One region of the Nocardia sp. NPDC057663 genome, then DNA from elsewhere that is predicted to be linked to it. Evidence: riboswitches for the same ligand, from Rfam matches in the RefSeq annotation. Region 1 holds a riboswitch; each other region holds the start of a gene.

Region 1 (10,438 bases):
GGGCCCATCGCTCGGTGGGTGGTCGTGGCGGGGTGGGTGATCAATGTCTTCGCGTCGCCGAGGTTGTTGGAGATGTCGATGATGCGGAGGCGGTTGAGGACCTCGAAGGCGCGCTTCTTGCCGTCGTCGCCGGCGAGTTCGAAGGTGACGACGGTGCCGCCGCCGGACATCTGCGAGGTGGCGAGGGCGTGCTGTGGATGTGATTCCAGGAAGGGGTATTTCACCCAGTTGACCGACTTGCTGGTCTCCAGGAACTGGGCGACCTTCAGTGCCGATTCGGTGGACTGGCGCACGCGCAGCGGCATGGTCTCCAGGCCCTTGAGCAGGGTCCAGGCGTTGAACGGGCTCAGGGCGGGGCCGGTGTGGCGCATCAGGTTCTTGACGGGGCCGTCGATGTAGTCCTGGGCGCCGAGGATGGCGCCGCCGAGGACGCGGCCCTGGCCGTCGATGTGCTTGGTGCCGGAGTAGACGACCACGTCGGCGCCGAGTTCGAAGCCGCGCTGCAGCAGCGGGGTGGCGAAAACGTTGTCCAGCACCACCTTCGCGCCCGCGGCGTGGGCGAGCTCGGTGACCTTGCGGACGTCGACGAGGGTCTGCATCGGGTTGGCCGGGGTCTCGAAGAACACGGCCTGGGTGGGCACCGAGAGCGCCTGCTCCCACTGCTCGAGGTCGTCACCGTCGACGAAGACGGTTTCGATGCCCCAGCGCGGGAGGATCTCGTTGCACACCACGAAGCAGGAGCCGAACAGGCTGCGGGCCGCGACGAGGCGATCGCCGGCCTTCAGCAGCGCGCCGAGCGCGGTGAACACCGCGGACATGCCCGACGCGGTCGCGAACGCGGCCTCGGCGCCGTCGAGCAGGCGGATGCGCTCCTCGAACATGGCCACCGTCGGGTTGCCGTAGCGGGAGTAGACGAAGTGCTCGACCTCGCCGGTGAACGACGCTTCGGCGGCTTCGGCGCTCTCATAGACGAAACCCGAGGTCAGGTACAGCGCCTCGGAGGTCTCCTCGAAGCCGGAGCGGCGCAGGCCGCCGCGGACGCCGAGGGTGGCGGGGCCGACGCCCTCGGGCAGTGGCTTGTCGAACGAACCACCGGTGATCATGCGTTTCTCCTTATGCCTGACGCCACGGCAGGCCGACCGCGCGCCAACCGGTGTTGCCGCGCTGCCCGAACGCGTCGGGGCCACCTTCGAAACCGTCGAGCACGTTGTAGGACGGGGCGATGCCCGCCGCGGTCGCCACGGTCGCGGCGCCGATGGAGCGCTGACCGGAGCGACACAGGAACACCACGGGCGCGTCGGCCGGGCGCTCGGCCAGCGCCTGCTCGAGCTCGGCGGCGAACTTCGGGTTGCGGGTGCCGGTGCCGTCGACCCACTCGATGAAGTGGGCCGGGCGCTCGATCGAGCTGGTGTCGGGGATGCCGATCTGTGCCCACTCACCTTCGGTGCGCACGTCGACCAGCACCGCGTCGGGGTGCTCGGTCAGAATCTCCCACGCCTTCTCAGGGGTGATGTCGCCGGCGTAAGTCATGTCGAAACCTCCTGCGTGAATCCGCTCTTGCCGTGGCGGTTGTCCGGCGCACGGCCAGGTCGTCACCCGGAGCACCCCACCGCGGAGGAGGGTTGCCGACCAGCGAGCCGGGGCTTGGCGCTGGTACTCATGACCTTGCGATCCGAGATTGCCCCGGCACAGGTCACGATGTCAAACGGTTCACGGCGTGCAGACCAGCCAGGCGCCGTCGACCCGGGTCAGGTTCCAGGTGCTGGTGGACGTCGTGTCGCCGATCTGCACGGTGGCGTCGATCTTGGCCCGATCGCCGTTGACGGTCGCCTTGTCGAAACCCTTCTTGTCGATCGTCACGGCCGATTTCGGGCCGCCGAGCCGTTCGGACAGTCCGGATTTCTCCTCGTCGAAGCCGGGGCACGCGACCCCAGGCGGTGGACGCAGCTCACTGCGCGAGCGGGCGTCGATATAGTTGGAGACGGCGGCCGTGAGCCGATCGGCCTCTGTGACATTTTTCTCAGCGGGGGAGAGCAGCCCGCCGAGCACGATGCCGATGAGCACGACGACCGCGATCACCGCGGCCGCTACGAACGGGACGACGGAACGGTTGTCGGTCTGATCCACCACGATGGGCTGGTCTTCCGAGCCTGATTGTTCCTCGTTCATGCTGTAATCCTGACAGACCCGGCGCGGGCAACCACACCGCGCGCCGGGTGGCCACAACGCCGCAGATAGAATTGCCTCCGAATATGGCCTGCTGCCGACGTCGAAGGCAGCTGCCAGCAGCCGGATCGCCAACTTAGCCTAAGCTAAATTGACGCCGTCAACAGTTCTCGACCAAAGGGTGCGCGTAGAAAATGACCGAACAGAGTGCAGCGACCCGCCCGCTCCGCATTGCGATCGTGGGCGCAGGACCGGCCGGTATCTACGCCGCCGACGCCTTGATGAAGTCCGATGCCGACGTGAGCATCGACCTCTACGAGCGCATGCCTGCGCCCTTCGGTCTGATCCGCTACGGCGTCGCGCCCGATCACCCGCGCATCAAGGGCATCATCACCGCCCTGCACAAGGTCCTCGACAAGGACCAGGTGCGGCTGCTCGGCAACATCGACTACGGCACCGACATCACCCTGGACGACCTGCGTCAGTTCTACGACGCGGTGATCTTCTCCACCGGCGCCAACGCCGACCGCGCCCTGCCGATCCCCGGCATCGACCTCGACGGCTCCTACGGTGCCGCGGACTTCGTGTCCTGGTACGACGGGCACCCCGACGTGCCGCGCTCGTGGCCGCTGGACGCGGAGAAGGTCGCCGTCCTCGGTGTCGGCAACGTCGCCCTCGACGTCGCGCGCGTGCTGGCCAAGACCGGTGACGAGCTGCTGCCGACCGAGATCCCGCCGAACGTCTACAAGGGGCTCAAGGAGAACAAGGCCGTCGAGGTCCACGTCTTCGGACGCCGTGGCCCCGCCCAGGCCAAGTTCACCCCGCTCGAGCTGCGTGAACTCGATCATTCCCCGACGATCGAGGTCATCGTCGATCCCGAGGACATCGACTACGACGAGGGTTCCGAGGCCGCGCGCCGCAACTCCAAGCAGGTCGACATGGTCGCCAACACCCTCGAGCAGTGGGCGATCCGCGACCAGGGCAACCGCCCGCACAAGCTGTTCCTGCACTTCTTCGAGTCCCCCGCCGAGGTCATCGGCGAGGACGGCAAGGTCGTCGGTCTCAAGACCGAGCGCACCCAGCTCGACGGCACCGGCAACGTCAAGGGCACCGGCGAGTTCAAGCAGTGGGACGTGCAGGCGATCTACCGCGCCGTCGGCTACCTGTCGCAGAACATCACCCAGCTGCCGTTCGACGACCAGGCCGGCACCGTGCCGAACGAGGCCGGTCGCGTGATCTCCGACGAGACCGCTGAGGGCGACGCCCGTTTCATGCCCGCCACCTACGTGACCGGCTGGATCAAGCGCGGCCCCGTCGGCCTCATCGGCCACACCAAGGGCGACGCCAACGAGACCATCGCCTGCCTGCTCGACGACGCCAAGGACTTCGCCCCGGCGCCGCAGCCCGAGCTGGACGCGGTCACCACGTTCCTCGAGGGCAAGGGCATCCCGTTCACCACGTGGGCAGGCTGGTACCGCCTCGACGCGCACGAGCGCGCTCTCGGCGAGCCCGAAGGCCGTGAGCGCGTGAAGGTCGTGGAGCGCGAGGACATGCTGCGCGCCTCCGAGCCGAACAAGGTCTAGGATCGGACCCCGAGAAGCCGGTGGGTGACAGGACGCCACGTTCTGGAACCCGCCGGCTTTTCTGTTCCACGGCCACCGTCACAACGGCCGGACTGTTCCATTCCGCCGAACTCGAGGCATTCTGTACAAGTGTTCGATGCCCACGTCCACATCATCGATCCGCGGTTCCCGCTGATCGAGAACGAAGGCTACCTGCCTGACCCGTTCACCATCGCCGACTATCGAAAGCGCATGGAGCACTTCGATGTTCGTGGTGGCGCCGTGGTCAGCGCGTCATTCCAAGGCTCCGATCAGTCGTATCTGAAAACCGCGCTGGCCGAACTCGGCGACGGGTGGGTCGGGGTCACCCGGCTGGATCTGGACGCCACCGACGACGAGATCCTCGAACTGGACCGCGCGGGCGTGCGTGCCCTGCGGTTCAATCTCAAGCGCGCCGCCGCCGACATCACCGAGATGACCCTGCAGGCGCTGCGCGCGCACGAGCTGGCCGGCTGGCACGTCGAGCTCTACATCGACGGGCAGATGCTGGCCTCGCTGCAGCCGGTCATCTCCAAGCTGCCCGCGCTCTCGATCGACCACCTCGGCATGTCCGACGAGGGCGTGCCCTATCTGCTCGATCTGGTGGATCGCGGCGCCAGGGTGAAGGCGACCGGTTTCGGCCGGGTCGACATGGACGTCGCGGAGACGATGCGCCGCATCCACGCGGTCAATCCCGGCGCGCTCATGTTCGGCACCGACCTGCCCGGCACCCGCGCGGGCAGGCCGTTCGAGGACACCGATGTGGACCTGATCTGCCAGGTCGTCGGCGCCGATATGCGCGCGGTGCTCGAGGACAACGCGCGCGAGGCCTACCGGCTGCCCGCCGTGAAGCGGTCGGCGACCGACCCACTGCCGACGATGCCGATCCGGCGCACCGACAATCCGACCGTGCCGATCCCCCGCAACCAACTGCCCGGCGCGGGCGAGCACACCCGCCCGCTGCCGGTCATCGAGTAGTCAGGCCAGGATCGAGCCGGTGAGCCACACCCCGGCGGCGACCAGCGCGCCGAGCAGCTCGACCAGCATCGACAGGCCGACGCCCTTGAGCGCGTGCAGCGTCGCGGGCCAGGCCAGCTGGTTGGTCTTCACGCGGTACAGCTCGGCCAGGTACACGCCGAGCACGAAGCCGATGAACAGGCCGACGATCGGGATGACGAAGAAGCCGACGACGCCCAGGATCGCGCCGACCAGCAGCGACCGGTTCGACACCCCCGCCTCGCGCATCCGCCTGCCGGGCCAGGTGTATTTCACGACACCGGAGATGGCCAGCGCGACCGTGGCGATCGCGAGGACCGCCCAGGCCTCGGCACCGCCGGTCATGAAGGCCCACACCGCGATTGCCGCGAAGATCAGGATGACGCCAGGCAGGATCGGAACGATCACACCGATTAGGCCGACCAGAATGACGAGGCCTACGATGACCTCACCCCACACGCTCACTACCGGGTTCCTCCCATTGTGGCGCCGAGTCGCGCCACCCGGAATTCTCACTCATGCCCTACCCGGCTCGCCATCCCGACGCTATTGTCAGAGTGTCAATACCGTTCGACGATGAACAGAGGTCAGGTGTGAGCGAGTCCACCACCGCCAAGCAGGGACCCCTCGCGGGGATCAAGGTCATCGAGCTGGCCGGCATCGGGCCAGGCCCCCATGCCGCGCTACTGCTGGCCGACCTCGGCGCCGACGTGGTCCGCGTGCAGCGTCCCGGCATGATGCCCGGCTTCATGGAGCGCCCGCAGTGGCGTGGCCGGACCATCGTCGAGGCGAACCTGAAGGACCCAGCCGACGTCGCCAAGATCCTCGACCTGGTCGAGAAGGCCGATGTGCTGCTCGAGGGCTTCCGTCCCGGCGTCACCGAGCGCATGGGCCTCGGCCCCGACGACGCGCTGGCCCGCAACCCGCGCCTGGTCTACGGCCGGATGACCGGCTGGGGTCAGCACGGCCCGCTCGCCGATCGCGCGGGCCACGACATCAACTACATCTCGCTGACCGGCGTGCTCAACGCCATCGGCCGCAAGGGTGAGCGGCCGGTGCCGCCGCTGAACATGGTCGGCGACTTCGGTGGCGGCTCGATGTTCCTGGTGTTCGGCGTGCTCGCCGCGCTGGTCGAGCGGCAGAGTTCCGGTAAGGGCCAGGTGATCGACGCCGCGATGGTCGATGGCGCGCTCGCCCTGTCGCACATGATCTGGGGCATGCGCGGAGTCGGCCTGTGGTCCGACGAGCGCGGCACCAACCTGCTCGACACCGGCATGGCGTTCTACGACACCTACGAGACCTCCGACGGCAAGTACATGGCCGTCGGCGCGATCGAGCCGCAGTTCTACGCCGAGCTGCTGGCCGGGCTGGAGATCGACCCGGAGGGTCTGCCCATGCAGATCGATCCGAACGGGCAGGAGCAGCTGCGCAAGCTGTTCGCGGACAAGTTCAAGACCAAGACCCGCGACGAGTGGGCCGCGATCTTCGACGGCACCGACGCCTGCACCACTCCGGTGCTGACCTTCACCGAGGCCGAGCAGAATCCGCACATCGTGGCCCGTACCGGCCTGATCGATATCGAGGGCGTCGTCCAGCACGCGCCGGCGCCGCGGTTCTCCCGCACTCCCGGTGGCGTGCCGACGCCGCCGCCGTCGGAGACGACACCGATCGAATCGGTCTGGGTTGACTGATTTGCGGGCCTGTCGCCGGTAGTCTTATCGACTATCGACGACGACAGGCTACGGATCCGCACCGGCCACCGGCCACCGAAGGTGCTCGCCGCGCTCATCGCGGTCACCACCTTCGGCACCGCGTTGCTGTTCTTCGCCTTGGCCGAAGGAATGCTGGACAATCGCAAAGGCCAGCTCGTCGAATCCCATTGCCGCAGTGACGCCCCGGCGCCCATGGCGGCCAGCGCGCTCTACGGCCTCGCGGCCGGGCTCGCGCTGGCCAGCACCGTCGCGCTGGTGTTCCTGCTGGTGCTGCTGTTCCGCTATCCGTCCAGGCGCAGCGCCATCGCGGTGCCGCTCACCACGGTCGCCGTCCTGGCGTCGACGCTGTTCATGCTCGGCGTCGGCTACGAGACCGTGCGACCCGCATCCGCGTCGGCCGGATCCCACTCGTGCGGATCCGGCTGACTCAGTAGCAGGTGAGCGGTTGCAGCGGATCGGCGGCGCGTGGGGTGAGGGCTTCGTAGGCGGCGGCGATCGATTTCACGGCCAGGCGCAGGTCCGGTTCGGGGTGGGTGAAAGGTAGGCGCAGGAAGCGTTCGAACGCGCCCTGGACGCCGAAGCGTGGTCCGGCGGCGAGCAATACGCCGTGGTTGGGGGCGGTGGCGGCCAGCGCGGTGGAGACGGGGCTCGGCAGCTGAGCCCAGACCGACATGCCGCCGGCACCGGGCGCGATGTACCAGCCGGGGAGATCTTCGGCGACGGCGTCGAGCAGGGCGGCGCGCTGGGCGCGCAGCTGGTCGCGGCGGTGCTCGAGGATGGGTTCGGCGTTCTCGAGCAGGTGGACGGTGGCCAGCTGGTCCATCACCGGGGTGCCGAGGTCGACGGTGGCGCGGATGCCGAGCAGCTTGGTGATCAGCGCCTGATTGGTGCGGATCCAGCCGACCCGCAGACCACCCCAGAACGACTTCGACGCCGAACCGATGGTGATGATCTCCGAGCCCTTGGCGAACGCGGCGACCGGTGGCGGCATGGTCGCACCGGACAGGTTCAGATCGCTCATCGACTCGTCGACGACGACGGTCATCCTGGTGTCGCGGGCGATGGCGGCCAGTTCGGCGCGGCCGTCGGCGTCGAGCAGCAGGCCGGTCGGGTTGTTGAAGTCGGGGACCAGGTAGGCCAGCGTCGCCGCGGTCTGCCTGGCGGTGCTGCGCAGACCGTCGAGGTCCCAACCGGCGTGCGGGAATTCGGGACGCAGCGGCACCGGGATGGGGCGGGCGCCGACATCGCGGATGGCCTCGATCGCGTTCGGGTAGGTGGGGTGCTCGATCAGCACGCGCGCGGCGGGCGAGGTGAGCACGTTGAGCAGCAGCCGGAGTCCGTGCTGGGCACCGAGCGTCACCAGGATCTGCTCGGGCTCGGTGGGCAGGCCGCGGGCGGTGTAGCGGCGGGCCAGCGCCTCGCGCAGGGCGACCACGCCGACCGGGTCCATGCCGTGCGTGCCGAGATAGGCCGGAATGCCTTGCAGCGCGGTCGAATACGCGTCGTGCAGCTCCGGCGGAGCCGACATCGCGGCGTAGGTCATGTCGATGGTCGGCAACTCCGGCTGTGCCATCAGCGCCATGATCCCGCGGGTCGGCTTGGAGCCGTCGTGCTGGATGGCGGGCGGCAGCGCCACCGTGCTGCGGGAGCCCTGGCGGCTGATCAGGTAGCCGTGCTCGCGCAGCAGCGCGTACGTCGAGGTGATGGTGGTGCGGCTGACGCCGAGGGTGGTGGCCAGATCGCGCTCGCTGGGCAGGGCGACGCCGAGTGGGGCGCGCCCGTCGTGGATCAGCAGCCGGATCGCCTCGGCCAGGGCCAGATAGGCGGGGCGGTGCGGGCGGCGCTCGGGGGAATCGCCGCCGGTTTCGGGGTCACGCCACCGGCCGAGGTCGCGGGCCAGGCCCGATGCGCCGATCACTCTTGTCGCCATGAAGTCCAGTATTCCGTAAGTGGATATTTCTAGGCAAGGCCAGTCGGAGGATTCTTACGACATGACCACTTTCCTCGCCCTCGCCGTCGCCACCGCCTTCGGATACGCGGTCTATCACTTCTCGCCGAAACGGGGGGAATTGCCGTTCTGGCCGTTCCAGTATCTGCCGCACGACCGGGCTTTCGGCACCTACGATGACCAGCGGCTATTCCGCGATCTGGATGCCATGCGGGTGCACGAGGACGAGCCGGAGGCAGTATCGGGAAACGCCACCGTCGACAATCCAGTCCAGTTGCCGAAAACTGGCCCTCTCAAGCCTGGAGAGCGCGGGCCGCTCGCCGCGTGAGCGCGGGGCGGGCCGGAATCTGTCACCGGGTCGGCGCACACTGTGATCATGAGTTCCGGAACCAGGACCGAACCGGTTGCCGCGGCACTGTTCGACACGGCGATCGGCCTGTGCGCGATCGCCTGGCACGGCGAGACCGTCGTGCGGTTCCAGTTACCCGAGGCGAGCGAGGAGGAGACGCTCGCCCGGATCACCAGGCCACTCGGCGGCGTGCCGGTGGCCGAGGACGAACCGGGGCCCGCGATCACCGCGGCGATCGCGGGGATTCGCGCCCATCTGGCGGGCACGGTCGACCCGTTGCGCTGGATCGACGTCGACCTGCGCGGTGTGCCCGACTTCCACCGGGCCGTCTACGCGGTGACCCGTGCGATCGACCCCGGCCACACGCTCAGCTACGGCGACATCGCCACCCGCCTCGGCGCGCCGGGCTCGGCCCAAGCCGTCGGACAGGCGCTGGGGCGCAACCCTGTTCCGCTGATCATCCCCTGTCACCGGGTCCTCGCCGCCGACCACGCGCTGCACGGTTTCTCCGCGCCCGGCGGCATCGGCACCAAGGCGCGGCTGCTGGAGATCGAGCGGACCCCCGGTTTCGGCGAGCCGACGTTGTTCTGATCCTCGACCGATGAATTCGCCGGGTGGACGTCGTCTCCACAAGCAAGCCGGGAAGATCGGATTCGCCGGCGGGAAACCCGTGCCGACCTGCACCGGACCCGATCGCGTAACGTCGAGTCCGGTGGTCACACGGCCCGTATCGAGAGGAACCACAATGCAGACTGTGACGTCGGCCGACGGCACCACGATTGCCTACGACCGGGTCGGGGAAGGCACGGCGGGGACGGTCATCCTGATCGGCGGCGCGTTCAGCTACCGCGAGTTCGCGACCATGGTCGAGCTCGCCCAGACGCTGGCCGCCGACTTCGACCTGACGGTGCTGAACTACGACCGGCGCGGGCGCGGTGACAGCACCGACTCCCCCGGCGTGTACGACGTGAACAACGAGATCGCCGATATCGCCGCGCTGGTCGAGGCCGCGGGCGGGAAGGTGGCGCTGTTCGGCTGGTCGTCCGGTGCCGCGCTCGCGCTGCTGGCCGCGGCCGCGGTGCCCGGCGTGACCGAGGTGGTCGCCTTCGAGCCGCCGTTCGTGGTCGACCCGAAAGATCATGTGCCGCCGAAGGATCTGGAAGCCAAGCTGCATCCGATGATCGCCGCGGGCGACCGCAACAAGACGGTCCGCTACTACATGACCAAGGCGATGGGCATGCCCTGGTTGATGGTCACCGCGATGCGCGTGACCCCGTTCTGGAAAAACCTTGCCGCGACGTCCAATTCGACCGCCCACGACTGGGCCGTGATGAAGCCGTACATGCGCGGCAAGAAGCTCGACGCCGCGGAGTGGAGCGGTGTCACCGTTCCGGTGCTCGTCCTCGCGGGCGACCGCACCGCCCCGATGCTCACCAAGGGCGCCAAGGCCGCCGCCGCGGTCCTGCCCAACGCGACGTTCGCCGAGCTTCCCGGCGTCAGCCACAACCCGAAGGTCTCGATCCTTGCTCCCGCGATCGGCGAATTCCTCACCCGCACACGATGATCCGCACGCGACAGCCCTGAGCGCCACAGCGTCAGGGTGGTGGTGGGTGGTCCAGGTAGAACTGGCAGGGATCGCCGGTGAGATAGCCGTCCATGCAGGCGA
Region 2 (10,438 bases), on a different contig from region 1:
GCGCGCGAAGTCTTCGATCGACTTCTTGAAGTTGTACATACCCATGACGACACCGCCGTCCTCGGGCATCTTCACGACCTCGTGCACGATCGGCTCGCTGCCGTCCTCCGGGGTGAAGGTCAGCGTGACGGTGCCCGCCTCGTAGACCTTGAAGTCGGTGGCGCGGTACTGGTCGCCGAAGGCGTGGCGGCCGATGATGATCGGCTTGGTCCAGCCGGGCACCAGGCGGGGCACGTTGGAGATGATGATCGGCGCGCGGAAGATGGTGCCACCCAGAATGTTACGGATGGTGCCGTTGGGCGAGCGCCACATCTTCTTGAGGCCGAACTCCTTCACCCGCGCTTCGTCGGGGGTGATGGTGGCGCACTTCACACCGACGCCGTGCTTCTTGATGGCATTCGCCGCGTCGACGGTGACTTGGTCGTCTGTCTTGTCGCGGTACTCGATGCCGAGGTCGTAGTACTCGAGGTTCACGTCGAGATACGGGTGGATCAGCTTGTCCTTGATGAACTGCCAGATGATCCGGGTCATCTCGTCGCCGTCGAGTTCTACGACGGTACCTTCAACCTTGATCTTGGACATGGATCTTCGTGTCCTCCTAGGATGGTGCCCTCATTGCACGGCCAGGCGAACACGCTTGTGAGCGGACCCCAGCTGTTCCAACAGACAACGTATATGCCCCGCGTTGTCTGCGGGACGTGTGGTGCAAACAAGACGAGCGTACTGCTGCCCTCTACCTCACCGCGATGGGAGGGCCCGCTGTGCGGGACTCCGCCGGGTAGCGGACGGCAAACAGGTCACAAGTGACCGCGGGCACTGTCGGGTCATGACCGACATACGCTCGACTCCCAACCTACTCGGCATGCGCCTGGCCCATCGCGCAATGCTCGCCGATACCGCCCGGTTCGCCGTCCTGGCCGGGGAGCTCGCCACCACCCGGACACCGTGTCCGCCACGGCGGGCCCGCGCGATCGCCGACTATCTCGGCCTGCTGTGTGACTCCATCCACCATCACCATCGCATCGAGGACGAGGTTCTCTGGCCGACGCTGACCGCCGCCGCGGGCGACGCGGTCGAGCTCAGGGAGCTCACCGACGACCACGCCCAGCTCGACCCGGTGCTGGCCGAGATCAGGACGACCTGCGCCGAGCTGGTCGCCCGGCGCCCGGGAGCCGCCGCCGACCTGGCCGAGCGGCTGACCCGGCTGCACACCGTGCTCGACGAGCACATCGCCGACGAGGAGCGGACGATCTTCCCGATCGTCACCGAGTACGTGACCACCGCGCAGTGGGAGAAGGTCGAGGCGGCGGCCCGCGGCGGCGCGGTGATGAGTTTCGAACTGCCGCGCATGGTCGCGGTCTGCACGCAGGCGGAACTCGCCGAGGTGATGGCCGACGGTGGACTGCCGTTGCGGGTGATGCTGACGGTGTTCGGTATCGGATACCGCCGTCGGGAACGTGTGCTGGCAGGTAGGTGAACCGGTGGGCTACGCGGTCGCCGACGGCCTGCTGGTAGAGATCGGCGCGGTGCCGATGTCGTCGAGAGCGGCCAGTTCGGCCGCGATGGCGGCGAGTACGCCCTCGGCCGCGGCGCGGTGCGCGGTTGCGGCGGCGTGGTCACCCAGCCGGTCGGCCAGCTCGGCGAGGACGGTGTCGACCGGGCCGAAGGCGACCGACCCGGAGTCCATACCCGCGATGGTGCCCGCTCTCGGCAGCAGGTCCTGATAGAGCCGCCGGGCCGCCTCGACCGTGCCGATCCGGGTGACCACCCTGGCCTCGAACACCGACATCGCGCACCAGTAGTAGTCACGCAGGACCGGGGTGCCCGCGCCGAGCACAGCGGCCGCTCGCTCGGTGTCTCCCGCGTCGAGCAGGGCCAGCATGTACGCGGACCGGAGCGCGTGCGGTGCGGCCGCGTTCAGCGCGGCGTATCCGTCGAGGCCGGGTGCGAGGTCGCCGAGCGCCCAGCCGGTCATCATCTCGGCCAGCAGGGTCAGTTCGGCGCCGTTGGCGTGGCCTGCCGCGATCATCTTCGCGCTGAGGTCGGCATCGATTGCTTTGGCGGTCGCGAAGTCGCCGCGCAGTGCGGCGAGCACAGCCAGATGCGCGGTGGAGACGACCAGCAGCGGGCCGAGCTGGCCGCCCTCGGCGCAGTCGAGTGCCTTGGCGATCTCGGCCCGCGCGGCGACGAGCCGGCCCGCACCCGAGGCGACGAGGAAGCGCAGAAAATGCGCGACCGCCTGGTACTCCGGCAGACCAGCCTCGGTCGACACGCGCAGCAGTTCGTCGGCCAGGTCGCCGCGTTCCGGCCACAGGTCGGGACCGAGCGCGACGAAAGCCCTGGCATTGAGTGCGGCGCACAACAATTCGGGATCATCGAGTTCGCGCGCTGCGCGCAAGGCCTCGGCGGAGCAGGCGAAGGCGTGCGGGTTGTCGAAGCCGACGACTTCGAAGGCGGTGGTGACGAGCAGTCGGATCCGCAGGTCCGGCGCTGTCGTGCGCGTCGACGCGGAGGCCAGCTCGGCCCACATGCCACGGTCGGGAAGGCCGCGTTCGCGGCTGGTCCAGATCGTGGGGGCGCGCCAGCAGGTGAGGACGGCGACGACGGGATCGGTGATGATCTGGGCATCGTCACCGCGCGCGGTAGCGGGGTGAGTGTCGGTGCCGGGCATGAGGGCGCGGGCTGTTGCCAGGGCTTCGATGCGCAGGATGCGGGCCTGTTCGTCGTTGCCGCCGTAGGCGAGGGCGTTGACCAGTGCGCAGGTGGTCGACAGGGCCGCCAGGCGGTCCGCACGCGGCGCCGTGGCGTTGACGTGTCCTGCGCACATGTGTAATTCGAGGGCGGAGCGCCACAGTGGCTCGGCGTCCTGGTGGGCGCGGCGGGCCGTGCGCCTGCGGGCAGCGGCGAGGACGTAGCGCAGCGCACGGGCGGCGTTCGCGGTGCCCGCACCGGCGATGGCGTGGTGGGCCATGGCGTCGAGGTCGACTGTGCTGGTATCGGATTCGAGGTCGGCCGTGGTCACGCCGGTGCGGCGTTCGAGGAGTTCCAGGGCCGACCAGTGCAGCCGGGCGCGACGCAGGGCGGGGATGTCGCCGTAGACCGCGTCGCGAATGAGCGCGTGGGCGAACGTGATTCGATCGGTGCCCGCGATTCGGACGAGCCCGGCCACGGTGACGGTGTCGACCAGGTCGACCAAGGTGTCTTCCGGCTCGGCGGTCAGTTCGAGCAGGGTGTCGAAGTCGATGTCGTCGCCCCACACCGCGGCTAGGCGCAGCGCCCGGGCCGCGCCCGCGGGCAGCCGGGCGATTCGGCGGCTCAGCACATCGCACACACCATCCGGCACGGCATGCAGATCGCCCACCGCCGCAGCGAGTTTGGCGACCTCGCGGACGAACAGTGGGTTTCCACCGGTCCGCTCGCGCAACCGCTCGGCGGTGTCGTCATCGATGGACCCCAACCCGGCACGGGCCGCGACCGCGCGCACGGCCGCGGTATCCAGACCACCCAGCTCCAACCGGCGACCGGTCGTGGCCGCCAGCGCCGCAGCCGTAGCCCGCACCCCCGCGTCCGCCTCGGACCCACGAGCGGTGACCAGGACCAGCACCGGCCGATGTGCCAGCCAGGCCACCAGCTGCCGCAGGATCTGCAAGGTAGCGCTGTCGGCACGATGGACATCTTCGAGAACCACCAGCACAGGCCCGTCGGCCAGTCGCTGCCCACACGCCCGGGCCACCGCCTGCGCGATGGCGAACGGCCCCGCCTGCGCGCCGAACCCATCCGGCACCGGACCTGCCGACGCCCGCGCGCCAAGCCCATCGAGCAGATGTACCCAAGCCCAGGCGGCGGGCGCGCCGTCGACTTCGGGACACGCCGCGCTCACGACGGTCCACCCGTCGGCGGCGAGTGCCCAGGCCAGCGATTCGGCCTGGGTGGTCTTGCCCGCGCCCGCTTCCCCTTCCAGCCACACCACCCTGGCTCGCCCGTGCGCCACCACCTCTCCCGCCTCGGCGAGCAGCGCCGCCCGTTCGGCGTCATAACCGACCGCCGCGCCCGCGGATCGCGACCGCGTGCCGGCCAGATCCGCGCGACTGCCGTCCCCGGGCCGATCCACCGCCGCACCCACGCCGGCACCATGCACGCCGACAACCGGAGCCCCATCGCCGACTGGACCCGTGGACCGAGCAGCTGCCACCCGACCGCTCGCCGACCTGGCCGATTCCCCTCCGTCGGCAGCCCGCGCAGACTCCGCAATCCGGTCAGCGGCATCGGCAAGGTGCTGGTTGGGGAACGCCGGATCGGACTTCGGTGAGACGGTGATCGATGTTGTCGGCGCCTCTGGCCGCGTCGAACCGGGCGATCGGGGCGGGTCGGCTGGTACCGGGGGCTGATCCAATTCTGGTGCGTGGGTGAGGATCGCGGTTTCCAGTGCGCCGAGGGCGGGGCCGGGGAGGACGCCGAATTCGGTGTCCAGGTAGGTGCGGACTCGGCGGAGAGTGGCCAGGGCGTCGAGTTGGCGACCGAGGCGGTATTGGGTGAGGGCCAGTAGGCGGGCGGCGTTTTCGCGGTCCGGGTGGTCGGCCGCGTGGGGGTGCAGGAGGGCGAAGGCCTCGTCGGGGTGGCCGAGGGCCAGGGCCGCTTCGGCGCGGCGTTCGACGGCGAGGCGGCGGAGTTCGTGCAGGCGGGCCGCTTCCGGGATGACCCAGTGGGCCGTCACGAAGGGGGCGTACGGCTCGCCGTGCCAGCACGCGAGTGCGTCGCCGAGGACGTGATAGCGCCGGCCGGGGTCGGGGTCGCCGTCGGCGAGCAGGCGCTCGAACTGCCACGCGTCGACCGCGGACCGGTCGAGGCGCAGGGCGTAGCCGGGGGCCTCGGAGATCAGGACGGTGGCGGGCGCGCGGGGTGGGCGGTCGGGTTCGATGGCGCGGCGCAGGTAGGAGATGTGGGCCTGGAGTGCGCCGAGGGCCTTCGGTGGTGGGTCACCCGCCCAGAGGTCGTCGATCAGGCGATCGGTCGACACCACCTCGCCGCCCGCGAGTACCAGGCGGGCCAGGAGCGCGCGCTGACGCGGTCCACCCAGATCGGCGGGCCGGTCACCCACCTCGACCCGCAAGGGGCCGAGTACTTCGATACGTACGGCGGGCGTGCCGCCGTACGGTCCTTCGTGTTCGATGCGGTCAATTTACCTGGCGATACGCACTCCCGCGATGCCGATCGCGAGACCCTGGGCGACGGTTCCGGGGATGATCCACCACCCTTCGGCACCCGGCAGCACCCCGGGCAGCATCGCCGCGACCGTCATGGACAGCGTGCCGAGGATGATCAGCACACCCGACCAGCGGCCGAACACCGCGGCGGGCCGGATCAGCGCGTACACCGCGAGCAGCACGAACCCGAGCAGCAGCGCCAGCGACAGCGGCGCGAGCACCGCGGCCGAGGCGTCGGAGATCTCGGCCGCGGTGTGGTGGTCGAGATGGGTGCTGACGAACACCTCGTGATAGGCCCCGATCGGGATCACCACCGCCAGCCCGGCGAACAGCAAACCGTGCGCGAGGGTGAGGATCTTGCCCGCCCGGTCGTCGCCCGGCCCGCGGATGGCGCGGACCAGCGCGGGTAGCCCGACCGCCATCAACACCGCACCGACGGCGAAGGTGAGATGCGCGGCTTCCCAGGTCGGCGCCTGCTCGGACGACTCGGCGTGTTCCAGCGGATGCAGGAGGTTACCCACCGCCCACAGGGCCGCGCCGACGGCCAGGACCCACGCCCTGCCCCGGTCCCGACTCCCCGGCGGGACGAGGCTCGACGCCGGATCGACTGGATGCGGCGCGGCCGCGACGGTGTTGTTCGCCTCATCGGCGGTCTCGATAGTCATGAGCCGAGGGTGACCGCGACCGATTGGCTCCCACTTGCGAACGAATTGCGGCCGCCTCGAACCGGCGGTCTCCGCGGCGTGATCCGCCGAACGGCCCGCTGTGGCGCGATCACAGGCGAGGCAGCCCCGCACGCCGGAAAGGCATGCGGGGCTCGGCGATCCGGCACTCAGACCGCGATCGGCACCCGGGTGGCGTGCTCGTCGCCTTCGATCAGGTTCTCCGGCTTGTCCCTGATCATCAGCGCGATCACCACGGCGGCGACCAGGAAGAACCCGGCGCCGACAGAGAACGCCACGTCGTAGCTGTAGATCGACGCGCGCTCGACGAGATGGTCGACAGCCGGATTGTCGGTCGCGTAGTTCTTCGCCGCCTGCACCGAGATCGTGGTGAGCAAGGCGGTGCCGACCGCGCCGCCGACCTGCTGGGCGGCGTTGAGCAGGGCGCTGGCCACGCCGGAGTCGTCGGCGTCGACCTGGTGCAGGGCGACGGCCTGCATGCCGACGAACAGCGGGCCCATGCCGAGCGCGATCAGCAGCTGGGCGGGCAGCACGCTCAGCGCGTACCCGTCGCCGTAGCCGAGCTGGGCCAGCCACAGCAGGCCGACGGTGCCGAGCAGCGCGCCGACGACCATCAGCGGACGCGGGCCGAGCTTGGGCATCAACGCGCTGGTGACACCGGCCGAGACCGCGATGCCGACCGGGAACGGCAGGAACGCGACACCCGCTTTCAGCGGCGAGTAGCCGAGGGTGTTCTGGTAGTAGAAGCTCAGGAACAGGAACATCGCGAACATGGCGATCGGGATCAGCAGCGCGGCCAGCAGCGCCCCACCGCGGTTGATCTCCCCCGGAATCCGCAGCGGCAGGAGCGGATTCGCCGTGCGCGCCTCGATGACGACGAAGGCGATCAGCAGCGCGAAGCCCGCGCCGAGCAGGGTCAGGGTGCTCCCGGCCAGCCAGCCGTCTTCGGCGGCGCGGCTGAATCCGTAGACGATCGACACCAGGCCCGCCGTCACCGTGACGGCGCCGGGCAGGTCGTAACCGCCGACCCGCGGCACCGGCACATCGCGCACGATGACCGCCAGCGCGCCCAGCAGCGCGACGATCGCGACCGGCGTGTTCATCAGCAGCGTCCAGCGCCAGGACACGTACTCGGTGAGCGCGCCGCCCACGATCAGCCCGAACGCGACACCACCCGCCGAGATGCCGGCGAACACGGCGAACGCGCGGGCCCGCTCCTTGACGTCGGTGAAGGTCACCGACAGCAGCGACAGCGCCGAGGGCGCGAGCAGCGCGGCGAACGCGCCCTGCAAGCCGCGCCCGAGGAACAGCTGCAACCCGTCCTGAGCCAGCCCCGCCAGCGCCGAGGCGGCGGCGAAGCCGACCAGGCCGATCAGGAAGATGCGCCTGCGCCCGAGGTAGTCGGCCATCCGGCCGCCGAGCAGCAGCAGGCCGCCGAAGATCAGGGTGTAGGCGGTCAGGGCCCACTGTTTGTCGCCCTCGCTGATGCCGAGGTCCTTCTGGGCGAACGGGAGCGCGATCGTCACGACGGTGGCGTCGAGGATCACCATCAGCTGTGCGGAGGCGAGCACGGCCAGCGCCCACCAGCGTCTCGAATTCGATTGCTTATCAGTTGGTTTCGCGTCTGTCTCGATGCCGGTCACCACGGACTCCTAGTTACTCGAAGGCTCGCGCTCAATCCTGGCACCATGGGACAATTGGCGTCAAGAGAAAAATGTCTGACTGCGCCATTTGGCGCAAAAAGACAGGCAAATCGGAGGGGGCGGTAGGCTGGAGAGATGCTGGACTCGACCACTCCGATCACCGGCGACCGGATGACCGAACCGGCAGGCCCGATCGCGGCCCGCCACGCGCCGACGGGCCTGCGCGAACGCAAGAAGCGCCAGACCAGGGCAGCGATCGTCGAGGTCGGGCTGAGCCTGTGCGACGCGCAGGGATTCGACGCCACGACGGTCGAGCAGATCGCCGCGGGCGCCGACGTCTCCCCGCGCACGGTCAACCGGTACTTCCCGATGAAGGAAGACATCGTGCTCGCCCCGATCGACGACTTCGGGCTCACCGTGGCCGAGGCGCTCGGCGAGCAGCCGCGCACCGGCGACGAACTCGGCGCGCTGTGCGGCGCCTACCTGCAGGTCGTCGATACCGAGGCCGACGCCGACGGCGTGCGCTTCCTGCGCCAGTTCCTGCAGATGCAGCGGATCATGCGGTCCAGCCAGGCCGTGAACGCGCGGGCGCTCGAGTACGCCGAGAAGAAGAACATCGCGGTCTGCGCCCAGCTGGCCGAGCGGATGTCGACCACGCCCGACGACTTCTCGGTCCGGCTGGTGGCGGGCACCTGGCAGATGCTGTGCCACCTCTCGATCGCCGCGGTCGAGGACGGGCTGCTGAGCTCGACCCCGGAGGCCGCCGCCCAGGTCACCAAGGACGCCGTGCTGCGCGCCTACCACGAGCTCCGCCGCATCTGCGGCGCCCGGCCCGAGGCCGACACGCCAGGGATCGGCACACCGACGGCGGAGTGATCCAGGCGACGAAACCGGGGGAAGTTTCCGCGCGGACGCAATGGCCGGTTAACATGACGGCAAGGTCATGAGTACCAGCGCCAAGCCCCGGCTCGCTGGTCGGCAACCCTCCAGCTGCGGTGGGGTGCTCCGGGTGATGACCGGGCTCTCGAAGGTCGAGAGCAAGCGCGCACTGCAGGAGGCCCCCATGTGTTGTTGTCCGTCGATCCGACCCAGCTGACGCGATACACCGGCGAACAACCCTGGAGCATTTCATGACCGACTCTGCCCTGCCCGAGAACTGGTCCTTCGAGACCAAGCAGATCCACGCGGGCCAGGCCCCCGACGCGAGCACCAACGCGCGGGCACTGCCGATCTACCAGACCACCTCCTACACCTTCCGCGACACCGACCACGCCGCCGCGCTGTTCGGCCTCGCCGAACCGGGCAACATCTACACCCGGATCATGAACCCCACCCAGGACGCGGTCGAGCAGCGCATCGCCGCGCTCGAAGGTGGCGTCGCGGCGCTGCTGGTGGCCTCCGGCCAGGCCGCCGAGACCTACGCGATCCTGAACCTGGCCGGCGCCGGTGACCACATCGTGTCGAGCCCGCACCTCTACGGCGGCACGTACAACCTGTTCCACTACTCGCTGCCCAAGCTCGGCATCGAGGTCTCCTTCGTCGAGGATCCCGACGACCTGGCGCAGTGGCAGGCCGCCATCCGGCCCAACACCAAGGCCTTCTACGGCGAGACCATCGCCAACCCGAGCAGCGCCGTGTTCGACATCCCCGGCATCGCCGAGGTGGCGCACACGGCGGGCATCCCGCTGATCGTCGACAACACCGTCGCGACCCCGTACCTGATCCAGCCGCTGGCCCACGGCGCCGACATCGTCGTGCACTCGGCCACGAAGTACCTGGGCGGGCACGGCGCCGCGGTCGCGGGCGCGATCGTCGACGGCGGGACCTTCGACTGGACCGTGCGCGACGCCGACGGCAACGCCCGCTTCCCCGGTTTCACCGAGCCCGATCCCAGCTACCACGGTGCGGTGTTCGCCGACCTGGGCGCGCCCGCCTTCGCGCTGAAGGCGCGCGTGCAGCTGCTGCGGGATCTGGGTGCGGCGGTGTCGCCGTTCAACGCGTTCCTCATCGCCCAGGGCATCGAGACGCTGAGCCTGCGGGTCGAGCGGCACGTGTCCAATGCCGAGGCCGTGGCACAGTTCGTCGCCGCGCAGCCGGGGGTCGAGGCCGTGCACTACGCCGGGCTCGAGACCTCGCCCTGGTACGCGCGGGCCAAGCAGCTCGCACCCAAGGGCGCGGGCGCGATCGTCGCGTTCGAGCTGCATGGCGGTGTCGACGCGGGCAAGAAGTTCGTGGACGCGTTAACCCTGCACAGCCATGTCGCTAACATCGGTGATGTGCGTTCTCTCGTGATTCACCCGGCGTCGACCACGCACTCGCAGTTGACGCCCGAGGAGCAACTGGCCTCCGGCGTCACCCCGGGGCTGGTTCGGCTCGCCGTGGGCATCGAGGGAATCGACGACATCCTGGCCGATCTGCGCGCAGGTTTCGCGGCGGCGACGACGTGACTGTGAGCACCGAATCGCCGATCACTCGTCCCGCAACCGGTGTGGCCCTGCTGCCACCGCCGGACGGGCGACTCGGCGTGGTCGCCATCGGGGACGTGTCGCTGGAGAACGGCGCCGTGCTCCCCGATGTGCGGCTGGCGGTGCAACGCTGGGGCGAGCTCTCGCCCACGCTCGACAACGTGGTGCTCGTCGAGCACGCGCTGACCGGTGACTCGCATGTCATCGCGAGCGCGGACAACGCGCAGCCCGGCTGGTGGGAGGGCATGGTCGGGCCCGGCGCGCCGATCGACACCGACGAGTGGTGTGTCCTCGCGACCAATGTGCTCGGCGGTTGCAAGGGCAGTACCGGGCCGTCCTCGCTCGCGCCCGACGGCACGCCGTGGGGCTCGCGTTTTCCCGATCTGACCATCCGTGACCAGGTGACCGCCGAGGCGCAGCTGCTCGATCTGCTCGGGATCGAG
Region 3 (10,438 bases), on a different contig from region 1:
CGCCAGCGCCACTGAGGACCTCGACCTGGCCAGAGCGCTGCGCCGGGCAGGCCATGGCACCGCGCTGGTGACCGCCGGTCCGGCGGCGAGCACCCGGATGTACACCGGCGCCGACGAGCTCACCAACGGCTACACCCGCTGGCTGTGGTCGGCCTACGGCGGCCGGATCGACGCGGGCGCCGCGATCGGACTGCTTGCCACCCTTGCCTATTGGATTCCCCCGCTCGCCGCCCTCTGCGGACGTGGCCGGATCCGCCGGGCCGGACTGCTCGGCTACCTCGCCGCAGTAGCCGGTCGCCTCGCCGCCCGCAGCACCGAAACCCGCCGAGCGCCGAGCCGCACCGACATCACCTCAGCGGTGGCCCACCCGCTCGGCGTGACCCACTACCTCGCCCTGTGGACCCGCTCGCACTACCGCCACCGCACCGGCAGACTGCGCTGGAAGCAACGCCCCCTCGTCGCCCCGGAAACCGCTACCGCGCAGCGCGCCTGACAGTTCCGTGTCAGCACGGATGTGGTGGACCATTCGTGAGTTTCTTGTGGGGCGGCCTCACCCTCGACGACCTGGCCTCGGCTCAACCCAACGCGCGGCACGCCCTGATACTGCAACTGCACTCGAGCATCGGCCCCCGGTCGATCGAGCCTCTCTCGATGAACCGGCGTCCAGCATCGACGTGGAATTGGCGGAGGGCCGCCACAATGCACTTGGATCCGGAAGGTCCGCGACCGGTCCGGTTCCAGGCGGCCGCGCGGTGATGCGGGCCTTTGGCTCGAGCGGTGTCAGTGTCACCGGCTTGGGGCCACATCGGATGCGCAGTGTCATTTTCGCGCATTCGGCCCCGTTTCGGCGTGTCGCTGGTAGTTTGCCAGCGGTAGCGCTTGAATACCGCCTGGCTGGTCGACGAATTACCCCGCACAACCAGTGGAGGTCAAGGTCGTGAAGCGTCCGTTTCTTGCGTTCCCCGGTAGCCGAGGCAGCGGTTGGACCCGTGTCCTCGGTGCATTCGGCGGTGCCGCACTCGCGCTGCTGCTCGCGACGACGGCAACCGCGGAACCGCTGTACCCGCATTCCGATCCGGACCCGTTCTACGCCGCCCCGGCGGATTTGGCGGAGCACCCCGCCGGTGATGTGCTCGACATGCGGGCACAGCCGCCGCTGCCCCTCTTCCCCAGCGCCACCGTCACATTGGTCAAGTACCGGTCCACCGATTCGCACGGTGCGCCGATCGCGGCGACTACCACGATCCTGACCCCCGCCGGCCATCGGCCCGACGGGCCGTTGCTGTCGTATCAGCACTTCATCAATGCGCTCGGCACGGGCTGCGGGGTATCGCACATGCTGTACAACAGCGACCTGAATCTGGTGTCGACGACGCCGATCTTGAACGTCGTGCTGCAGCAGGGTTGGAGTGTCGCACTGCCGGATCATCTCGGACCTGAGTTCGCCATGGGAGCCGCGCGTTTGGGTGGCCAGATCGTCTTGGACGGCATCCGGGCGGTGAAACGGCTGCCCGTACTCGCCGTGCAGCACAGCCCAGTGGTGATGACCGGCTACTCCGGTGGCGGCATGGCCACCGCATGGGCGGCAGCGCTGCAGCCGTCGTACGCACCAGAGCTCGAGCTCGCGGGCGCGGCCATCGGTGGCGTCCCGGTGAACCTGGTGACGATGGCGCATGCTCTGGGCATGGACCCGCACCCAGCCTTCGGGCTGGCCATGGCGACGGCGATCGGTCTGGAGCGGGAGTATCCGGACCAGGTGCCCATCAGCGCGTATCTCAATCCGCGTGGCCTCGCACTTCGTGACGCAATGGCCAACAGCTGCACCAACACCATCCTCGCCATGGGCGCCAACGGCAGCGCTCGCGAGTACGTCACCAACTCCTCGATCTTCGACAGCCCCGACGCCCGGTCGGTGGTGGAGGAGAACAGTCTGGAGCTCTACGCCGGGGTGCCGGAAATACCTATGTTCGAATGGCATTCGCCGACCGACCCGTTGATTCCGGTCGACGCCATCAACAACACCAACCGCCGCTGGTGCGCGGCGGGGGTACGGTTGCAGACGCTGTGGGTGCCCTCAGTCGAGCATTTGTCCGCGGCGGTCGCGGGCGCCCCCGCGGTACTGCAGTGGCTCGACGGACGGGTTCGCGGAGAGCCTGCGCCCGTCGCCTGCTGAGATCTGGGACCATGCCTGGTCGAGGCTCCGGGGCACAGGTGACCAACCTGTGTCTGGACGGCGATCGTGAGGTCTATCAGCTCCACCCCGGGTGGTGGCACTTCGGCAGGCATTTCTCGATCACGAACCTGGACGGGATCGCCTACTGTGAGGCACTCGAAGATCTCGATCTCAACTCGATGGTCGAAGCCACCAGTCTCGCCCCGCTTGCGGGGTTGACCAGGCTACAGCACCTCAGACTGGATGCGGGCATCCAGCGGCGCGGGCGGACTGTGACGATCAAGGGACTTCGGTGACTCCGACCGTCGGGAAGAAGAAGCAGGAGCGGCCCGCGTTGTCGGTGGTGCCGAAGACGGCGGCCAGGACGGTGCCGCGGCCGGTGTCGACGGGAACTGCCCGTACGCCGCCGACGGGGATGGCGGTGAACAGGAAGTCGCGGATGGCGGTTTCGGCGAGGGGGCGCAGTTCGACGGGGACCTCGGGTGGGACCATCGCGCGGACGATGTCGGTGATCGAGCCCATCGATGCCAGGCCGCCGCGGCCGGTGCTGATGTTGAGCCAGGCGACCTGCATGCCGGAAGTCTTGGTGGTGGCGGTGTCGGGCGACAGGCCGTAGGGCAGGAAGGTGAACATCGTCTGCCCGGATTTCACCGCGGTGAGGTCGAGGCCTGGGATCTGCACAGAGTTCGCCGGCCACGGGCCCGGGACCGCACCTGCGACGGCGGGGATCAGGCCGAGGCCGTCACCGGCGCAGTTCGCGGCGACCGTCGGATACAGGAACGGCTGGACGCCGAGCGCTTCGAGGGTGTCGACGACGGTGTGATACGCCCCGAGCAGGTCGCCAGGATCCGCCGCCTGGGTCGCGGGCGCATCTCTGGTTACCGCAGGCGCGGCGGGCTCCGCCGCCGCGGTGGGCGCGGTCAGCAGCAGCGCGGCGGCACAGGCCGCCAGCGTGGTCAGTGTGGTGGAACGACGCGGCTCGGTCACGGCGCACTCCTCATCGACGCGGAGACATCCGACGCTACTCCCGCTTCGGGCGAAATCCCCCCAGGTGAGGCACACCGAGCCGTCGGCGCGTCGCACAGTGTGCCCGAGCGCGCCCTTCGTTCCAAGCTCTGCGCTCACGCTGATCCTTACCGTTGTGAAGTATCCCGGCAGTGCCACATGCTGATTCAGTACCGGCCCCTGCGGCCGGTCGCAACCATCCAGAGCGACCGAGAGACCTGGCTCCACGACGTCGCAGCAACCCGCCCGTTCCCCGGGTGTGGGTGCTTCCGCCGGGTTCGATGGAGGAAGAAAGTGGCGAGGTCTGCTGTCGCATGAAATTTCTGTTGTTCACGCTGGTGACCAGGGTGCCCGACCCGATCACCGGCATCATCCCCGAGACGCGGGACCGGTTGCGCGAGGTCGTCGAACAAGCCCGGCTGGCCGAGGAACTCGGCTACGACGGCTTCGCCGTCGGTGAGCGGCACGAGGACCCGTTCCTCTCGGCCGCTCCCCCGGTGCTGTTGAGCCACATCGCCGCCGTCACCTCGCGGCTCACCCTGTTCACCGCGGTGACCACGCTGAGCCTGCTCGACCCGGTGCGCGCGTTCGAGGACTACTCGACACTGGACAACCTGGCGGGCGGGCGGCTCGAGCTGATCATCGGCAAGGGCAACGGCGCCGCGCAGGCCCAGCTGTATCACGTCACCACCGAGGACCAGTGGGACCGCAATCGTGAAGGCTACGAACTGTTCCGGGCGCTGTGGGACAGCGACGAGGTGACCTGGTCGGGCCGGTTCCGCCCGTCGCTCACCGCGGCGAAGGCGCTGCCGCGGCCGTGGCAGCCACGGATCCGGATCTGGCACGGCAGCGCGACCAGCCGCGAATCGGTGGAACTGGCCGCGCGCCACGGTGATCCGCTGTTCTCGGCGAACGTCACCAATCCGATCGAACCGTATGCCGAACTGGTGCGCCACTATCGGGAACGCTGGGCCGACCACGGCCATGATCCGGCCGACGCGCTCGTCGGGGCGGGCACCGCGGGCTTCCATGTCGCGCCCACCTCCCAGCAGGCCAGGGCGGTCTACGCCCCGCTGTTCGAAGCTCGCCTCGCGCTGGCACGAAAACTGGGGCATCCCATCGTGTTCGACACCGTCGACGACTTCGTCTCGCGCAGTTCCGCGCTCATCGGCAGCCCCGAGGAAGTGATCGACAAGGTCGGCCGCTACCACGAGCAGTTCGGCCACGAGGTGATCCACCTGTCCGCCGAACGCGAAGGCCGCGCCGACGCCGACTACCTGGGCAGTCTCGAACTGTTCCAGGCCGAGGTGGCGCCCGAGCTGCGCCGCCGCATTCCCAGCCGTCCCCTGGCCACTGGCCGCGAATTCTCTGGAGTCACCCCGTGATCGGTCCTCATCATCGTCTCGCCGCCGTCGCCGGCGTCCTCGCCGTCGCCACCTCCGTGGTCGCGTGCGGCAGCGACAGCGCGGGCTCGGGCGGGCAGGCCGGTCCGCCCCAGCCCGGCGGCACCCTGCGGTACGGGCTGTCGCAAGCGCCGTCGTGCTCGGATCCGGCGCAGGCCGGCTCGAACCAGACCATCTATGTCGCCCGCCAGATCGTCGACTCGCTCACCGATCAGGACCCGAAGACCGGCGCGATCACGCCGTGGCTGGCCAAGAGCTGGGAGGTCAGCTCCGACGCGAAGGTGTTCACGTTCACGCTCGCCGACGGTGTCACCTTCAGCGACGGCACCCCGCTGACCGCGGACTCGGTGCGCGACACCTTCGACGCGATCATCAAGCTGGGCGGTGCGAAGGCGCCGCTGGGCGCGAGCTACCTCACCAACTACATCGGCACGACGGCGGTCGACAAGCTCACCGCCCGGGTCGAATTCAGCCAGCCCAACGCCCAGTTCCTGCAGGCCTCCTCGACGCCGCAGCTGGGCATCCTGGCCCAGTCGACCAATGCCAAGCCCGCCGAGGCCCGGTGCGCGGGCGACAACATCGGCAGCGGACCGTTCACCTACGCGGGCTACAAGCAGGACGTCTCGGCGACCCTGGCCAAGCGGGCCGGATATCACTGGGGCTCGACGGTATTCGGGCATCAGGGTGAGGCGTACCTGGACCGGATCGACTTCACCGTCGTCCCCGAATCCGGGGTGCGCACCGGCAGTCTCGTCTCCGGCCAGCTCGACGCGATCAGCGACGCGCTGCCGCAGGACGCGCCGCAGATCGATGCCGTGGGCGGTCGGGTGCTGTCCACGTCGAACCCGGGCACGCCGTTCGGGCTGCACCCCAATGTGACTCGTGGCCCACTGCGCGACCCGGCGGTGCGCCAGGCACTGCTGCCCGCGCTGGACCGCAAGCAGCTCGTCGACACCGTGCTCGGCCCGCAGTTCAAAGTCGCGAGCTCGACCCTGGCCTCGGCGACGCCCGCCTACGCGGATCTCTCGGCGAAACTGCCCTATGACCCGGCCGCGGCGAAGTCGATCCTCGACCAGGCGGGCTGGGCGCCCGGCGCCGACGGCATCCGGGCGAAGAACGGTGAGCGACTGAGCTTCTCGGTGACATTCAGCCAGGTCTTCGCGGGCAACCAGGCGATTCTGGAACTGGTGCAGCAGCAGTTGCGCCAGGTGGGCGTCGACCTGAAGCTCGATCTGGTGTCGCTGCCGGAGTGGACCGCCAAGATGAACTCCAAGGACTACGACGCCACCTACGGCAATTCCACCCGCGCCGACGGCGACATCCTGCGCACGTCCTTCTCCCTCACCGGTCGCAACCTCAACGCCCGCGGACCGATCCCGGCCCTGGACGAGACCCTGGACAAGCAGCTGGCCGCCAACGATCCGGCCGCCAGGTCATTGCTGATCAAGACGGCGCAGCAGCAGATCCTCGACAACGGCCTCTACATCCCGACCGTCGAGCTGTCGCAGGCGATCGGCGCGGCGGCGAGCACCCAGGATCTGAAGTTCGAGGCCTCGGCCCGGCTGCAGTTCTTCGACACCTGGCTGAGCGGGCGCTGATCATGGGCCGATACGTGGGTTCCCGGGTGCTGCAGGCGATCTGGGTGTTGTGGGCGGCGTTCACCATCTCCTTCGTCGTGCTGTACCTGCTGCCGGCGGACCCGGTGTCGATGGCCGCCGACGGCGGCGGGCCGGGCACCGCCGTCGACAAGGCGGCGATCGCGGAACTGCAGGCCCGCTACGGCTTGGACAAGCCGCTGTGGGAGCAGTATGTGACCGCGCTCGGCAATGCGGTCACCGGTGACCTCGGGCGATCCATCAGCACCGGTCAGCCGGTCACCGAGGCGCTCGGCGACGCCCTGCCACCGACCCTCGGATTGGCCCTGCTCGCCCTGCTTTTCGCCGCGGCCGGCGGCACCGCACTGGCCTTCGCCGCCACCTACACGCGGCGGCCGTGGCTGCGTAACACGCTCAGCGCCCTACCGCCGCTGGGTGTTTCGGTGCCGACCTTCTGGACCGGACTGATCCTGTTGCAGCTGTTCTCGTTTCGCCTGCACTGGTTCCCGGCATTCGGCGGGACGGGACTGCGCGGCACCCTGCTGCCCGCGCTCACCCTGGCGCTGCCGATCGGGGCGGTGATCGCCCAGGTACTCGCCGCCGGGCTGGAACAGACGTGGCGGCAGCCGTTCACCGAGGTCGCGCTTGCCAAGGGCGCGTCGCGGTGGTGGGTGCAGCGGCGCCACGTCGCCCGGCTGGCGAGCGTGCCCGCGTTCACCATCGCCGGTGTGCTGGTGGGCACCATGCTGGCCGGGTCGGTGGTGGTGGAGTCGGTGTTCGCCCGCGCGGGGGTCGGCAGGCTCACCCAGACCTCCGTGCTCAACCAGGACATCCCCGTCGTGCAGGGCGTGGTGCTGCTGTCGGCGCTGATCTTCGTCGTCGTGAACCTGACGGTCGATCTGCTGTATCCCCTGCTCGATCCACGGATCACCGGTAGCAGAGGGCGGCGTGCGAAGACGAGCGAGCCCCGCGATCCACTCCCGGACACGAAGGCCGATGTCGCCGCGAAGGCGGTGCACGGTGCCTGACTCCACGCCCCCTCCGGCCACCGCCGAGACCGACATCGATACCGAAGGGAACGACCATGGTTGACCTCCTCGTGCGCCGTGGATCGGTCGCGGAACGGCCCGCAGCGGCCGACGACAGCGCGGTCCGGCCCACCGAGATCGCGCGGTGGATCCGTCGCCACCTTGGCTTGCTGGTCGCGGGTGTGGTGCTCGCCGTCGCGATCGGGTGGGCGGTAGCGCCGTCGGTCTTCGCCTCCGGCGACCCGCTGACCGGCGTGCCCGCGGAGAAGTTCCAGGCACCCAGCGCGGCACACTGGTTCGGCACCGACAACCTCGGCCGCGACCTCTACACGCGGATGGTGCACGGCGCCGCGCTCTCCCTCACCGCGACGCTCACCGCCGTCGGGATCGCACTGGTGGTCGGCTCGCTGCTCGGGCTGCTGTCCGGCGCGGCGGGCGGGATCATCGACACCGCGATCATGCGGGTGGTCGACGTCCTGCTGTCGATCCCGGCGCTGCTGCTCTCGCTGGCGCTGGTGACCGCGCTCGGCTTCGGCACCCGCAATGTCGCGCTCGCCGTGGGCATCTCGCTGATCGCGAATTTCGCCCGGGTGATGCGCTCGGAGGTGCTGCGGGTGCGGCACGCACCGTATGTCGAGGCTGCGCACGCGTCGGGGGTGCGCTGGTACGCGGTGCTGGCCCGGCATGTCCTGCCGAATTCGTTCCAGCCCGTACTGGCGCTGGCCGCCGTGGAATTCGGGATGGCGGTGCTGGCGGTGTCGTCGCTGAGCTTCCTGGGCTACGGCACCAAACCGCCCACCCCCGAATGGGGTTCGCTGATCTCGGAGGGACGCAACTTCCTGGCCTCGGCGTGGTGGCTGACCACCCTGCCGGGTCTGGTCATCGTCGCCGTCGTGCTCTCGGCACAGCGGCTCGGTCGCTTTGCGGGGAAGGCGGAGAACCGATGAGCACGGGCGGGTCGTCGACCGGATTCGGCGGCGAAGAGACCACCGAACACGAGCATGTCGCGTCAGGACAGGCGGCTTCGCCATCCGGGGCGCCAGAGACAAACACCCGGGAGCGATCGGCCGGTGCCGCCCGACATGGTCGAGACCAAGCTGGACCGCTGCTGCGCGTGACGGATCTGCACATCGCCTACCGATCGAGCTCCGGGCCGGTCGACGCCCTGCGCGGCGCCTCGATCGAGGTCGAGCGCGGCGAGGTGGTGGCGCTGGTCGGCGAATCCGGCTCGGGGAAGTCCACACTGGCGCACGCGGTGATCGGCTTGCTCGGTGATTCCGCGGGAAGCGTGTCGGGCAGTGCCGAATTCGCCGGCGAGCAGGTGGATCCGACCGACGAGAAGGCCCTGCGCCGGCTGCGTGGCGCGCGAGTCGGCTTTGTGCCGCAGGATCCTGGTCTCTCGCTGAATCCCGTACTGCGGGTGGGTGATCAGGTGGCCGAAGCGCTGCTGGTGCATCGGCTGGCAGATCGGCGCGGGGCGCGGTTGCAGGCGCTGGACCTGCTCGAAGAGGTCGGATTGGACCGGCCGGAAGTCCGGGCCCGGCAGTATCCACACGAGCTGTCCGGCGGGCAGCGCCAGCGGGTGCTGATCGCCATCGCGCTGGCTTGCGGACCGGAGTTGATCATCGCCGACGAGCCGACCAGCGCGCTCGACGCGACGGTCGCACGGCAAGTGCTGGATCGGCTGGCCGAACGGATCGCGGCACGCGGCACGGCGGTGCTGCTGATCACCCACGATCTGGCCGTCGCCGCCGAGCGGGCCGACCGGCTGGTGGTGCTCGCCCAGGGTGAGGTCGTCGAATCCGGGCCCACGGCCCAGGTTCTCGCCCGTCCCGCGCATCCCTACACGCGACGACTACTGGCCGCATCACCGGCGCTCGCGCCCACGGCGTTCCGTCCACCCCGCGCCAGGGCCGAGACACCACTGCTCTCGGTTCGTGCTCTGCACAAGCGATTCCACGCGGCCGACGTCACCGCCGTCGACGATGTCGAGTTCACCCTCGATCGCGGGGAAACCCTCGCCCTGGTCGGTGAGTCCGGTTCGGGCAAGTCCACCACCGCGCGCATCGCCTTGCGTCTCACCGAACCGGACAGCGGCACGGTGACTTTCGACGGGCACGACCTCACCACCGCGCGCCGCCGCCGGCTGCGCGAACTGCGCAGGCGTTTCCAGGTGGTGTACCAGAATCCGTACTCCTCGCTGGACCCGCGCTGGCAGATCGGCGACATCATCGGCGAGCCGCTGCGCGCCTACGGTGTCGGCAAACGCGCCGAGCAGGCTCACCGGGTGACCGAACTGCTCGACCAGGTCGCGCTGCCCGCCGAGTTCACCACGCGCAAGCCCGCCGAACTGTCCGGTGGCCAGCGGCAGCGCGTGGCGATCGCCCGCGCGCTGGCGCTGCGGCCGGACCTGCTGGTGCTCGACGAACCGGTCTCCGCGCTCGACGCCTCGGTGCAGGCGCAGATCCTCGACCTGCTCGACGGCCTGCAACGTGACCTCGCGCTCGGCTACCTGTTCATCTCCCATGACCTGGCCGTCGTCCGCCAGATCAGCGACCGGGTGGCGGTGATGCGGCACGGCCGCATCGTCGAAACCGGGACGACGGCAACCCTGTTCACCGATCCGCAGCACGCCTACACCAGGGAGCTGCTCGCGGCGATCCCGGCGCCCGGCATCCGGATCGATCGCATCGACGGAAAGGACCTCACCCGATGAGCAAGGCCACACTGTTCCTCGGCTTCGAAACAGCGGGCACCGGAACGCATCCCGCGTCCTGGCGGCGTGCCGATTCGCGGGCCGAGGATCTGTTCACCGCCCGCTACTGGACCGAGGTGATCGCGCGGGCCGAGCAGCTCGGCTTCGACGCGGTGTTCCTGCCCGACTCGTTCGGTCTGCAGGAGGGCGGCACCGCGGTGACCCGCGGCAGGCTCGACGCGGTCGCGATCGCGGCCCGCACCGCGCCGGTCACCGGGCGGATCGGACTGATCCCGCAGGTGCCGGTCACCCACACCGAACCGTTCCACGTGTCCAAGGCGATCGCCGCACTCGATGTCGCGAGTCTGGGCCGCGCGGGCTGGGAAGTCGGCGTCTCCGCCGATGCCGGGCAGGCGAAGGCGTTCGGCCGCAAGGGTGTTCAGTCCGCACCGGCGCTGTGGCACGAGGCCGACGAAGCGGTCGAGGTGGTGACCCGGCTGTGGGACAGCTGGGAGGACGACGCCGAGATCCGCGATGTG

What was found. A riboswitch is a leader RNA that binds a small molecule or an ion and turns the genes downstream of it on or off. The one in region 1 is predicted to bind S-adenosylmethionine.
Region 2: another riboswitch for S-adenosylmethionine. It lies ahead of ACFVAV_RS28680 (bifunctional o-acetylhomoserine/o-acetylserine sulfhydrylase); the one in region 1 lies ahead of ACFVAV_RS04310 (rhodanese-like domain-containing protein).
Region 3: another riboswitch for S-adenosylmethionine. It lies ahead of ACFVAV_RS23075 (LLM class flavin-dependent oxidoreductase); the one in region 1 lies ahead of ACFVAV_RS04310 (rhodanese-like domain-containing protein).

What each region holds. Positions count from the first base shown of each region.
Region 1 covers NZ_JBHVHX010000001.1:911,832-922,269, forward strand. The annotation lists gene ACFVAV_RS04305 (O-succinylhomoserine sulfhydrylase) at 1-1,103, opposite strand, end outside; gene ACFVAV_RS04310 (rhodanese-like domain-containing protein) at 1,114-1,530, opposite strand; SAM riboswitch class IV at 1,549-1,665, opposite strand; gene ACFVAV_RS04315 (hypothetical protein) at 1,711-2,301, opposite strand; gene ACFVAV_RS04320 (FAD-dependent oxidoreductase) at 2,361-3,749, shown strand; gene ACFVAV_RS04325 (amidohydrolase family protein) at 3,879-4,745, shown strand; gene ACFVAV_RS04330 (DUF456 domain-containing protein) at 4,746-5,228, opposite strand; gene ACFVAV_RS04335 (CaiB/BaiF CoA transferase family protein) at 5,357-6,454, shown strand; gene ACFVAV_RS04340 (hypothetical protein) at 6,536-6,901, shown strand; gene ACFVAV_RS04345 (PLP-dependent aminotransferase family protein) at 6,903-8,405, opposite strand; gene ACFVAV_RS04350 (hypothetical protein) at 8,467-8,751, shown strand; gene ACFVAV_RS04355 (methylated-DNA--[protein]-cysteine S-methyltransferase) at 8,800-9,363, shown strand; gene ACFVAV_RS04360 (alpha/beta fold hydrolase) at 9,518-10,336, shown strand; gene ACFVAV_RS04365 (hypothetical protein) at 10,368-10,438, opposite strand, start outside.
Region 2 covers NZ_JBHVHX010000019.1:53,702-64,139, forward strand. The annotation lists gene ACFVAV_RS28650 (NADP-dependent isocitrate dehydrogenase) at 1-582, opposite strand, end outside; gene ACFVAV_RS28655 (hemerythrin domain-containing protein) at 827-1,477, shown strand; gene ACFVAV_RS28660 (BTAD domain-containing putative transcriptional regulator) at 1,487-5,110, opposite strand; gene ACFVAV_RS28665 (hypothetical protein) at 5,180-5,869, opposite strand; gene ACFVAV_RS28670 (MFS transporter) at 6,037-7,530, opposite strand; gene ACFVAV_RS28675 (TetR family transcriptional regulator) at 7,666-8,406, shown strand; SAM riboswitch class IV at 8,470-8,580, shown strand; gene ACFVAV_RS28680 (bifunctional o-acetylhomoserine/o-acetylserine sulfhydrylase) at 8,661-9,977, shown strand; gene ACFVAV_RS28685 (homoserine O-acetyltransferase) at 9,974-10,438, shown strand, end outside.
Region 3 covers NZ_JBHVHX010000011.1:176,640-187,077, reverse strand. The annotation lists gene ACFVAV_RS23095 (glycosyltransferase) at 1-493, shown strand, start outside; gene ACFVAV_RS23090 (lipase family protein) at 938-2,173, shown strand; gene ACFVAV_RS23085 (DUF6892 domain-containing protein) at 2,185-2,469, shown strand; gene ACFVAV_RS23080 (hypothetical protein) at 2,453-3,160, opposite strand; SAM riboswitch class I at 3,372-3,466, shown strand; gene ACFVAV_RS23075 (LLM class flavin-dependent oxidoreductase) at 3,493-4,563, shown strand; gene ACFVAV_RS23070 (ABC transporter substrate-binding protein) at 4,560-6,179, shown strand; gene ACFVAV_RS23065 (ABC transporter permease) at 6,182-7,204, shown strand; gene ACFVAV_RS23060 (ABC transporter permease) at 7,261-8,151, shown strand; gene ACFVAV_RS23055 (dipeptide ABC transporter ATP-binding protein) at 8,319-9,920, shown strand; gene ACFVAV_RS23050 (LLM class flavin-dependent oxidoreductase) at 9,917-10,438, shown strand, end outside.